2 regions of the Kribbella sp. NPDC051936 genome follow, and region 2 is predicted to be linked to the other one. Evidence: riboswitches for the same ligand, from Rfam matches in the RefSeq annotation. Region 2 holds a riboswitch; the other holds the start of a gene.
The links. A riboswitch is a leader RNA that binds a small molecule or an ion and turns the genes downstream of it on or off. The one in region 2 is predicted to bind FMN.
Positions count from the first base shown of each region.

Region 1: it holds a riboswitch for FMN, as region 2 does, so the genes downstream of both, ribB (3,4-dihydroxy-2-butanone-4-phosphate synthase) here and ribD (bifunctional diaminohydroxyphosphoribosylaminopyrimidine deaminase/5-amino-6-(5-phosphoribosylamino)uracil reductase RibD) in region 2, are expected to answer to the same signal.

Region 1 is NZ_JBFAXS010000001.1:676,096-682,091, reverse strand. It holds gene AB0L64_RS03525 (sugar-binding transcriptional regulator) at 1-304, opposite strand, end outside; gene AB0L64_RS03520 (DUF4038 domain-containing protein) at 336-1,901, opposite strand; FMN riboswitch at 1,949-2,082, shown strand; gene ribB (3,4-dihydroxy-2-butanone-4-phosphate synthase) at 2,167-2,781, shown strand; gene AB0L64_RS03510 (transketolase C-terminal domain-containing protein) at 2,765-3,733, opposite strand; gene AB0L64_RS03505 (transketolase) at 3,730-4,641, opposite strand; gene AB0L64_RS03500 (sugar phosphate isomerase/epimerase family protein) at 4,638-5,633, opposite strand; gene AB0L64_RS03495 (carbohydrate ABC transporter permease) at 5,674-5,996, opposite strand, start outside.
Region 2 is NZ_JBFAXS010000010.1:60,990-66,985, reverse strand. It holds gene AB0L64_RS33060 (VWA domain-containing protein) at 1-1,247, shown strand, start outside; gene AB0L64_RS33055 (serine/threonine-protein kinase) at 1,258-2,262, shown strand; gene AB0L64_RS33050 (MFS transporter) at 2,311-3,522, shown strand; FMN riboswitch at 3,580-3,713, shown strand; gene ribD (bifunctional diaminohydroxyphosphoribosylaminopyrimidine deaminase/5-amino-6-(5-phosphoribosylamino)uracil reductase RibD) at 3,886-4,881, shown strand; gene AB0L64_RS33040 (riboflavin synthase) at 4,882-5,508, shown strand; gene pnuC (nicotinamide riboside transporter PnuC) at 5,505-5,996, shown strand, end outside.

The DNA of each region.
Region 1 (5,996 bases), on a different contig from region 2:
GCGCCGGCAGCACGTCGTCGCCCACGCCGAGGGTGTCGACGACCACGGCGTCCCGCAGCCCGTACCGGCCCTGCAGCTCGTCCTCGAGGTCACTGTGCACGCCGCTCGGCATGGTCACCACGGTGTGCACGATGCCGACCTCGACGGCCTGTTTCAGCATCCGGGAGACGCGCGCCTGGGACAGGTTCAGCTCGGCTGCGATCTGCGGCTGCCGGATGCCCTTCTCGTGGTACATCCGGGCCACCTTCGCGAGCAGCCGCAGCTCGTCCAGCCCGGGCTGGCGGACACCACGGTTGGTGTTCACGGCGCTCCCCCTTCGAGACGATCAACCTGGACTATAGGCAGATGTAGACCCGCGGTGCGCCACCGGCGTCAGGCAGTGGACTTCCCGGCGTGTCCCGCCGCCCGGTCGCGACGACCGAGCCGTCGCGCGGGTCGACGATCGTGTAGTTCAGCGGGACCGTGTCGTCGAACACCATCACCGGCCCGCCGTTCTCGCGATAGACGATCAGTCCGCCGTCGGTCATGCTCAGCGCGCGGCCCGAGATCACCCGGGTCCAGTCCGGCGCCATGTCGGTCGTCGGCAGCCCGTCGAGGATCTTGCCGAGCATCCCTACGTACGTCGATCCCTCGAAGCCGATCGCCTCCCGCCAGCCGGCGCCGGGGGCGAGGAAGAACTCGGAGTGCCCCGGCTCCTCGCCGTGCAGCCGCCACTGCCACAGGCTGCCCGCGCCGTAGACGACGCCCATCGTCCCGCCCGCGCACAGGTTGCTCCACGCCTCGTGGCCCTGCCACCAGCCCTCGGCCACACCGGTCCGGCCGGTGTGCTCGTACGTCGGTTCGCCGTTCGCGACCGCCTTGACCGGGTGGTTCCGCCACATGTCGGCGACCCGCTCGGGGACGTGCTCGCCGGTGTGGCCGGTCTGGCACCACTGGAAGTCGAGCCACTCGGCGTCCTGGTGGGCGTCGGCGCGGATGTGCGGGCGGTAGTGGATGCCGGTGGGCTGCTCGTAGCAGTCGACCGCGTGTACCTCGGCGCCGCCCGCCGCGGTCTGCGGCTCGACTCCGGAGCCGTCGCCGCCGACCAGGTAGATCGCCGGCCGGGCGCCGTACCGCGCGACGAGGTAGCGGCAGTAGGCGGCGTACTCCTGCTCTGGCACCACGGTGCCGGCCACGTCGAGGCCTTTCCAGCCGAACCCCTGGAAGACGGGCTGCAGGACCGGGACGATGCCGTGCTCGACGAGGATGTCGAGGAGGTCGTCGAGGTACTGGAAGTACTCGGCGTTCAGTTGCCGCAGGTGACCGTCGGGCAGGTCCTCGAAGCCGACGTCGAAGCCTTCGTCCTGGGTGCGGTCGCGCGGACCGACCGCGCGCATGTCCGGCTGCACGGTCATCAGGAGTACCGCGTTGAAACCCTTGGACTGCCGGTCCGCGGCGTACTCACGTACTTGCTCCGGGGTGGCGCGCCAGGGCAGCGCCCAGGCAGTGTCGGCCACCAGCAGCGCCGGCGTCCGGTCCGCATGCACGAGACTGCGCCCGCCAGGCGACATCCGCCAGAACCCATGGCGAAAGAACGGATTGAGCTCGTCGTCGAGCGCGGGGGCCACGTCGAACTCCCCGAAGCCGGGCGCTGTGGGCACGTCCGGCCGGGTCGGGGTCGGCTCGCTCGTCCACCGCCAACGGCCGGCAAGCGGTGCCGCGAAGCGGACCTTCCGCACCACAGCAACGCCCGCCGCGGCGGCTCCTCCGGCCGCACCATCGCCCGGTCCCGTGCCACCTCCCGCCGCCGCGCCGCCGTAGAACGTGGGGCGGCGGAGTGCCAGGCCGGACTCGTGCTCGAAATCGACCCAGTCGCCGGTAGCCGGCAGTTCGATCTCTCGCCAGACGGATGAGATGGACATGACACTCCTGGGGTGCTCGTTGCCGTTAAGCTGATGGTCGAGAGAACACACGTGCTCTGGGGTCGGTGAAATTCCGAGCCGGCGGTGACAGTCCGCGACCCGTGACTCCGCGAGGAGGAGCGGTTGACCTGGTGGAACTCCAGGACCGACGGTGAAAGTCCGGATGGGAAGACGCACGTGGCAGTCGCACGTCCTCGGAAACGGGGGCGTGGGCTTGTCGTTGCCCCCGGAGTGCTCTGCGTGCACTGCCGAGAGGACAACGACCGTGAACACCGTCACCAGCCTGGACACCATCGAGCGCGCCGTCGCCGAGATCGCCGTCGGGCGACCCGTGGTGGTCGTCGACGACGAGGACCGCGAGAACGAGGGCGACCTGACCTTCGCCGCGAGCCTCGCGACCCCCGAGTTGATGGCCCTGCTCGTCCGCCACACCAGCGGCTACGTCTGCGCGCCCGCCGCGCCGGAGATCCTGGACCGGCTCGAGTTGCCGCTGATGGTGCCGGACAACCAGGACAGCCTGCGGACGGCGTACACCGTGTCCGTCGACGCGGCGACCGGCGTCGGCACCGGCATCTCCGCCGCGGACCGGGCGCGGACCGTCCGCGTGCTGGCCGATCCCTCGGCGCAGCGCGCGGACCTGATCCGGCCCGGCCACATCCTGCCGTTGCGTGCCGTCGACGGCGGAGTCCGGCAGCGGCCCGGTCACACCGAGGCCACCGTCGAACTCGTCCGGCTGGCCGGACTGCCGCCGGTCGGCGTGATCGGCGAGCTCATGAACGACGACGGCACCCTGATGACCGGCGCCGACCTGCGCGGTTTCGCCGACACTCATGGCTTCGCGATGATCTCGATCGCGGATCTCGTCAGCTACCTGGCCTGAGCAGCTTGCGGGCGGCGTCGGCGATGCCGTCCGCGGACAGGCCGTACCGGTCGAGCAGGTAGCCGGCCGACCCCGTCGGCGCGAACTCGCCGATGCCCAGGATCGACACCCGGGCCGGGTGGTGCTGGACGACGGTCTCCGCGACCGCGCCGCCGAGCCCGCCGCCCGGCACCGCTTCCTCGGCGGTCACGATGCCGGCCGTCTCCCGCGCGGCCGCGACCACGGCGTCGACGTCCAGCGGTTTCACCGTCGGCATCGACAGCACCCGGGCCGAGATCCCTTCCGTGGCGAGCCGTTCCGCGGCGGCCAGCGCCCGCCACAGCACGGTCCCGTTGCTGATCACGGTCACGTCGTTGCCTTCGCGGACCGTGATCGCCTTGCCGAGCCGGAACTCGTAGTCGTCGCCGTACACCTTCGGCACGCTCATCCGGCTGACCCGGATGAACACCGGCCCGTGCGCGGCGGCCGCCCAGCGCAGCGCGGCCGCGGTCTCGACCGGATCCGCCGGCACGACGATCCGCAGGCCGTCGATCGCGCGCAGCCAAGCGATGTCCTCGATCGAGTGGTGTGTCGGGCCGAGCTCGCCGTACGCGACGCCCGGGCTCATCCCGCACAGCTTCACGTTGGTGTTCGAGTACGCGACGTCGGCCTTGATCTGCTCGAGCGCACGTCCGGTGAGAAAGCAGGACGCCGCCGACACGAACGGGATCCGGCCGCCGTTGGCCAGCCCGGACGCGACCCCGACCATGTCCTGCTCGGCGATGCCGACGTTGATCAGCCGGTCCGGGAACGCCTTGCGGAAGCTGTTCAGCTTGCTCGACCCGACGGAGTCGTTGACCACACCCACGATCCGGTGATCGGCCTCGGCGAGCTCCGCGAGCGTCTCGACGTACGCGTCCCGGCAGTCGTACCGTGGCTGGTCGGCGATGGAAGGGGTTTGTACGGCGGTCATGCCGGCTCCTTGGCAAATCCGGGAACAACAGCCTCCAGCTCGGTCAGCGCCTGCTGGAACTCCGCCGCGTCCGGCACCCGGTGGTGCCAGGCGACGTTGTTGCTCATGAACGAGATCGGGTGGCCCTTGTGCGTGTGGGCGATCACGAAGGTCGGCTTGCCCGGGCGGAACGGTACGGCGGACAGCACGTCGAGCAGCTCGCCGTGGTCGTGGCCGTTCACCTCGACCACCGCGAACCCGAACGCGGCCGCCTTCTCCGGCAGCGGGTCGAGGTCGTTGGTCTCCTTGGTGGTCGCACCCTGCTGCAGCCGGTTCCGGTCGACGATCACGGTCAGCCGGTCGAGCTGGTACTGCGAGGCCGCCATCATCGCCTCCCAGTTCGACCCCTCCTGCAGCTCGCCGTCGCCGACGAGTACGTACGTCCGCCGCAGCGAGACGTCGAGCTTGGCCGACAGGGCATGGCCGACCGCGACCGGCAGGCCGTGCCCGAGCGGGCCGGTGTTCGCCTCGACGCCGGCCACCTTGTTCCGGTTCGGGTGCCCGTTCAGCGCGGACAGCGGCTTGAGGAACGTCGCGAGCTCCGCGACCGGCAGGAACCCGAACGCCGCGAGCGTCGTGTAGAGCGCCCCGGCGACGTGGCCCTTGCTGAGGATGAAGCGGTCCCGCTCCGGGTCGTCGACCGCGTCGGGCGAGATGTCGAGCACGGCGCCGTACAGCGTTGCCAGGATGTCGATCGCGGAGAAGTCACCGCCGATGTGCCCGGCGCCGGCGTGGTGGACCAGCTTCAGGTCCTGGATCCGGATCTGCTTGGCGGCCTCGGCGATGTGCACGATCTGCTCGGCGCGGCTGCTGTGGATCGGCAGCCGTCCGAGGACCGGCAGCGTCGCGTGCTCGACGGTCAGCGTCATACGATCTCCGCCATCGAACTCAGCAGGACCTTCTGGACCAGCTTCTGCGCGGCGAGGGCGTCGTGGGACGCCTGTGCCGCCGCCAGCGCCTCCTCGTCCAGGACGTCGAGCGCGTGGTGCACCGCCTTCAGGAAGGTGATCGCCTGCTTCGCGGCCTGCACGCTGTCCTCGCGGAACGGGAACTGGTCGAGCTGCCAGACGCCGTCCCAGTTGTTCCGGCGCAGCGTGTGGAAGAACTCGAACGTCTCGACCAGGTGCACCGAGCCGACCACCATGTCGTCGTCCCAGCCGCGCAGGTTGTCGTTGACGTCGATCGCGAACAGCCGGCCGTAGTCGATCGCCAGCTGCGCCGCGTCGGCCGGCGTCTCCTGGCCGTACAGCGAGTGGCCGAAGTCGAGCAGGATGCCGAGGTTCGGCAGGCCGATCTTCTCGATGCCGAGCAGCGTGCGCGCGACGTTCGGGAAGATGATCTTCACCCGCGGCTCACGCGGCTTGTACTCGATCACGAAGTTGATGTCGCGGTGCGCCGACACCAACTCCTTGAGACCGTCCAGCGCCAGGTTCCAGATGTCGTGGTAGTTGACCTGGAACGGATAGTCCCAGCCGTCCTGGCCGGGCCACAGCTTCACGTACGAGCAGCCCAGGTCCTTGGCCAGCTCGGTTGCCTGGTGCAACAGCTCCAGCGCCTGCTGACGGACCTTCGGGTCCGGGTTCGTGAACGACCCCTTGACGAAGTCCTTGGTGTAGATCTCCGGCGTGATCGCGATCGCCTTCAGGTTGTTCCGCTGCAGCGCGGACTTGACCTCGTCGAGCGTGCCGTCGTACCCGGCGAACGGCCAGTTCAGGTCGACGACGGACAGGTCGCCGACGGCACCGGCCCGGTCGATCTGCTCCAGCAGCCCGACGGGCTCGCCGTACCCGTCGGTGGCGTAACGGTCCTTGTAGGTGGCGAAGTGCCAGATACCCGCGCCGAAGACCGGCATGTCTGTCATGGTTTCGATTCTCCTTGTCATGGGGCGGTGTGGGGCGGTGTCAGCCCTTCAGCGAGCCGGCGGTGAGGCCGCCGACGATCCAGCGCTGAAGGAGGGTGTAAGCGATCAGGATCGGCACGACGGCGATCAGGATGCCTGCCGCGAGGCCGGTGTTGTTGTTGGCGAACTGGCCCTGGAAGTTCAGCAGCCCGACCGGGATGGTCTTGTGCGCGTCGGAGTTCAGCAGGATCAGCGCGAACAGGAACTCGTTCCAGGTCGCGACAGCGTCCAGGATCGCCACCGTGACGAGCGCCGGCACCGACAGCGGCAGGATGATCGTGAAGAACACCCGCCAGTCGCCGGCGCCGTCCACCCGGGCGGCCT
Region 2 (5,996 bases):
CGGGCCTGGACCGATTGTCCACCCGGGCGTTCCGGCCGTTCCGGCTGTCGGGCACGCCGGTGCGCGGGGCCGCGCAGCAGGAGGGTGCGCCGGTGCTTGCCCCCGGCCACTACCTGGACACGTTCGGCACCGACCGGACCGCGAAGTACTACACGATCAAGCGGACGATGGCGAAGTCGACGCTGCGCGCGGGGATCAGCTTCCGCCGGCCGGTTCCCGGCGGCACCGTGATCGAGGCCGCGGTCAAGCTGAACACGCTGAGCGGTGAGGCGTGCGGCTGGAGCTATCCGCTGTCGTTCGAGGGCGAGCAGGGCATCGCCACCGGTTCGGCGTCGAGCTGGACCGGCGACTACCCGAAGGAGTGCGAGACCGATGAGCAGCTCGTGCTCACGGTCTCCGGCGGCAGGGACTACGCCCAGCTGAAGTCCGCGCCGTACGAGCTGCGCGTCGACGAGGAGCCGGCCGTCGAGACCATGGCGAACCTGCCGGCCGAGGCGGGCGACCCGACCTGGACACCGATGCCGGGTTCGACGCCGCGCGAGATCGTTCCGGGCTCGAGCTTCGCCGACGCGCCGCTGGTCGCCGCCGGCAGCTACAAGACCACGCTGATGCCCGGAGAGGTCCAGCTGTACAAGGTGAAGGCGGACTGGGGGCAGCGGATCCAGGCACAGGTGTCCATTCCGCAGCTCGGTGCGGCGACCGCGAAGGCGGTGGACGTCGGGCGGTATGTCGACCTCGACGTGATCTCGCCGACCGGTGAGGACGTGTACGCCGTGTTCGCGAAGAAGGTGCCCGGCGGGGCCGGCAAGCGCACCGTGCTCGACCCGCACGGCACGGTCAAGGCGATCACCACGAAGGAGATCCGGTACCTGAACCGCGACGGTGCGAACAATCAGGACACCGGGACCTCGCTGCCGGGGGAGTACTACGTCGCGGTGTCGATGACGCGGAAGACCGACGACAAGGCCTTCACCGTTCCGATGACGCTGACCGTCGGCTTCGTCGGCACGCCAGGCACGGGCAAACCGACGTACGTGGACGGTGCGACGCCGGTCGCCGGCGAGTCCGTGACACCGAGCACCACGCCGTCCCAGGATCCGGGTCAGCCCAACCAGGCGAGCGGTCCGGTGCAGGGGCGCGTCGACGGCGACGCCGGTCCGCCGGTCGAGCTGGTGGCGGGCTTGGGCGGTGGGGGTCTGCTGCTCCTGATGGTCGGCGTGCTGCTGGTGGTCCGGCTGCGGCGGTAAGTTCTGGGCGGTGGAGGCGTTTGCGGGCCGGTATCGGCTGATCGACCTGATCGGGACGGGCGGGATGGGCTCGGTCTGGCGGGCCTGGGACCTGCGGCGGGAGACCTTCGTCGCCGCGAAGGTTCTCGGCCAGCACGATGCGGCGACGCTGTTGCGGTTCGTCCGGGAGCAGTCGCTGCGGATCGAGCATCCGCACGTGGTCGCTCCGCACGGGTGGGCCGCGGACGACGACCGGGTCGTGTTCGCGATGGACCTGGTCCGCGGCGGCTCGGTGGCGACCCTCCTCGGCGACCACGGCCCGCTGCCCCCGGCGTACGTCGCCGTGCTGCTGGATCAGCTGCTGCACGCACTGTCCGCGGTGCATGCCGCCCGCGTCGTGCACCGGGACGTGAAGCCGGCCAACCTGCTGCTCGACGTCACCGGGACGGGGCGGCCGCACCTGCGCCTGTCGGACTTCGGCGTCGCCGGTCTGCTCGACGAGCCGCGGATGACCCGCCACAGCGCGGTCCTCGGGACGCCCGGCTACCTCGCCCCCGAGCAGCTCACGGGTGCGGACCCCGACCCGCGCCAGGACCTGTACGCCGTCGGCGCCGTCGCCGTCGAACTCCTCACCGGCGAACGCCCCGGCGCAACCGGCCCCCTTCCGGAGCTCGGCGGGCCGCTGGGCACCTTTATCAGCATCCTCACGGCGAAGGACCCGTCCGATCGCCCCGCCTCCGCCGCAGCAGCCGGCCGCCTCCTGGCCGAAACCGGCACCCTCCCGCCACCAGACACCGACCCCTGGTCCCACACCCCCGACGCCCCCGAGGTCTTCGACCAACTCCCCCCACTCCCACCCAACTGGGCCCCCACACCACCACCCGGGCTGGCTGCTGCGGATGGGCGGGGCGCATCGTCTGGGCCGCGGCCGGCTGCTGCGGCTGGGCGGGGTCGGGTGTTGTGGGTGGTGGCTGTGGCTTGTTTGGCTGGGGGGATTGGGCTGGTGGGGACGGCCGGCTGGCTGTTCTTTCGCTGAGTGGTAATTCGCCGGACCTGGGGGGCGTGGCGTGGAAGACTTTTGGTGATGGATCCGTCAGTGGTCACCGCGCCGACGACGGGTCGGCTGCGGTTTCTGATCGCCGCGCTGGCGATCACGACGACCGTCGGGTACGGCGTGCTCACGTACGCCTTCAGCGCCCTCGTCGGCCCGATGAGCCACGAGCTGTCCATCTCCACCACGACCGCGGTCGGCGCGTCCACGATCGCCGTGCTGGTCAGCGGCCTCATCTCGATCCCCGTCGGTCGCCGCCTGGACGTCCGCGGCGGGCGCGGTCTGATGGCGTCCGGCTCGGCCCTGGCCGCGGCCGCCGTCCTCGGCTGGTCGCAGGTCCAGAACACCGTCCAGTTGTACGCCGTCTTCGTCCTGATCGGCGTCGCCTGCGCGATGGTCCTCTACCCGCCCGCCTTCGCCGTCGTGGTCGCCGTCGCGGCCCCGACCGCCCGAACGAACTCGATCCTCACCATCACGATGGTCGGCGGACTGGCCAGCTCGATCTTCATCCCGCTCACCGGTTACCTCGCCCACAGCCTCGGCTGGCGCTCCGCCCTCGTCGTGCTGGCCGGCATCCTCGCCGTCACCACAGTCCCGCTGCACTTCCTCGCCGTACCGCGGCAAGCGCCACGGCCCACATCCACGCGGCACCCGAAGTCACCGGCCAGAGTTCTGCGCGATCCCGGGTTCTGGCTGCTCGCCGGGGCGTTCGTCGTACACAGCGCGGCGCTCGCCGTGATCGCCGTCCACCTGGTCCTCTACCTCGTCAGTCTGGGCCACCCGCCGGCGCGGGCGGCTAGCCTGGCGGGGCTGCTCGGCCTGATGTCGGTGACCGGGCGACTGGTGGCGAGCGTGTCCGCACGGTGGTTGCCGATGGCGACGATCACCGCGCTGATCCTGCTCGTCCAGGGCGTCGCGGTCGCGCTGCTGCCCGCCGTCGGCGAGCACGTCGGCGGGGCGATCGGGTGCCTGGTGCTGTTCGGCCTGGGGTTCGGGGTGTCGTCGATCGCGACCCCGGCGATCCTGCTCGACCGGTACGGCGCGAGCGGCTTCGGCACGATCGCCGGGATGCTCGGCACGCCGACCACGATCGCGAAGGCGGTCGGGCCACTCGTCGGCGCCGGGCTGGCCGGCGCGTTCGGGTACCGGCCGCTGATCCTCGCGGTGGCCGCCGGCTGCGCGCTGGCCGGAGCGGCGCTGGCCCTCACCCGCCGGCTGGTGCCGCCGGCGTCGACCAGGATGTGACCTGGGTCGTGGTGCGGGTTGCGGCAGAGGGCATACTTGAAGCACGAGTGAACCCACTCGCGTGCTCCGGGGTCGGTGTAATTCCGAGCCGGCGGTAACAGTCCGCGACCCGGTCGCTGCGGTATGGCGATCGGTTGACCTGGTGGAATTCCAGGACCGACGGTGAAAGTCCGGATGGGAGGCGCACGCGGTCGACGGGTGCGCTCTGGCGCCCGACGGCGCGGAGCGTGGGCTGTGACGGCCCGCGCGACGCGGTTCCCGGTGGGCGGCGGAGCGGACGTGCCGGCCGGAGGCCCCGGAGTGCGTCCGTGACGACGAGGGGCCCGAGCAGTGAACGACGCGTCGCCGATCGACATCGCCTGGATGAGGCGTGCTGTCGAGCTGGCTGCGAGAGCTGTCGGCAGCACCCATCCCAACCCGGTGGTCGGGTGCGTGATCACCGGCCGCGACGGGCATCCGGTGGGCGAGGGCTTCCATGCCGTTGCCGGCGGCCCGCACGCCGAGGTCGAGGCGCTCCGGATGGCCGGTGCCCGCGCCCGCGGCGGTACGGCGTACGTCACGCTCGAGCCGTGCAACCACACCGGCCGGACCGGTCCGTGCGCGGACGCTCTGATCGAGGCGGGGATCGCGCGCGTCGTGTACGCCGTACCCGACCCGAACCGGACCGCCGCGGGCGGCGCCGACAAGCTCCGGACCAAGAACATCGAGGTCGTGGAGGGCGTATTGCGCTCCGAGGCCGAGGCGGTCAATCACGTCTGGCTGCACAGCGTTCGGGTCGGGCGCCCGTTCGTCACCTGGAAGTTCGCGACCACGCTCGACGGGCGGTCCGCGGCGCCGGACGGGACCAGCAAGTGGATCACCGGCCCGATTGCGCGGGCCGACGTCCATCGGCTGCGGGCGGAGTGCGACGCGATCGTCGTCGGCACCCAGACGGTGCTGAACGACGACCCCGAGCTGACGGTCCGCGACGAGAACGACGTTCCCGCGGTGCGGCAGCCGCTACGGGTGGTCGTCGGTGACCGCGAGATCCCGCCGACCGCGCGCGTCCGCAACGACCGCGCCGAGACGTTGCTGCTGCCGACCCACGATCCCGCCGAGGTGCTCCGGCAGCTGGACGACCGGCAGATCCGGCACCTCTGGCTCGAAGGCGGTCCGACGCTGGCCGCCGCGTTCCTGCGCGCCGGTCTGGTCGACCAGATCGTCGCGTACGTCGCTCCGGCCGTCCTCGGCTCCGGCTACGCCGCGGTCGGCGACCTCGGCGCGGAATCGATCGACCACCTGCGGCGGTTCAAGCTAGCGGACGTCACCCGCCTCGGCGACGACGTCCGGCTGACCCTGGTTCCTCTGGGAGGAAAGTAGATGTTCACCGGCATCATCGAAGAACTCGGCACCGTCGAGTCCCTGGATCTACTGGACGGTGACGCCGCGCGGCTCACCATCCGCGGTCCGAAGGTGACCGAGGACGCCGCGCACGGCGCCTCGATCGCGGTCAACGGCTGCTGCCTGACGGTGGTGGAGTACGGCGGTGGCCTGTTCACCGCGGATGTGATGCGCGAGACGCTGCAGCGGACCAGCCTCGGCGGTCTGGAGAAGGGCTCGCCGGTCAACCTCGAGCGGGCCGTCGCCGCGCACGAACGGCTCGGCGGCCACATCGTCCAGGGGCACGTCGACGGCACCGGCACGATCGCCTCCCGGACCCCGGCGGAGCGCTGGGAGGACGTCCGGGTCGCGACGTCCCCGGAGATCCTGCGGTACGTCGCCGAGAAGGGATCGATCGCGATCGACGGCGTCTCGCTGACCGTGACCGACGTGGACGACGCGACCGGCACGTTCGGGGTCAGCCTGATCCCGACCACGCTCGAGCTGACCGTGCTGGGCGCGAACAAGGTCGGCGACACCGTCAACCTCGAGGTCGACGTGATCGCCAAGTACGTCGAGCGGCTGCTGACCGCCGGCACAGTGCAGGACAACGGAGGCGAGAAGTGAACGCGATCGACTGGCTGTTGCACTCCCAGGTGACGATCGCCGGGTCGCCGGTGCTCGTCCGGGAGATTGTCGGCAACGTGTTCGGTCTGGCCAGCGCACTGTTCGGCATGCGCCGGCTGGTCGCCGCGTGGCCGGTCGGCATCGTCGGCAACGTGCTGCTGTTCACGGTCTTCGTCGGCGGAATCTTCGACACCCCGCAGGACAAGGACCTCTGGGGTCAGGCCGGCCGGCAGGTGTTCTTCGCGCTCGTCAGCCTGTACGGGTGGTACCGCTGGTACCAGACCCGGCACCACGGCGCCGACAAGGCGGTGCAGCCGCGCTGGGCGACCGCGCGCGAGCGGCTCGAACTCGGCGGTGTCGCCGTGGTGCTGTACGCGATCTCGTACTTCGTGCTGCGCGAGCTCGGCTCGTGGGGCCCGCAGTGGGACGCGTGGATCCTCACCGGCTCGATCCTGGCGACGTACGGGATGGCGCGCGGCTTCGTCGAG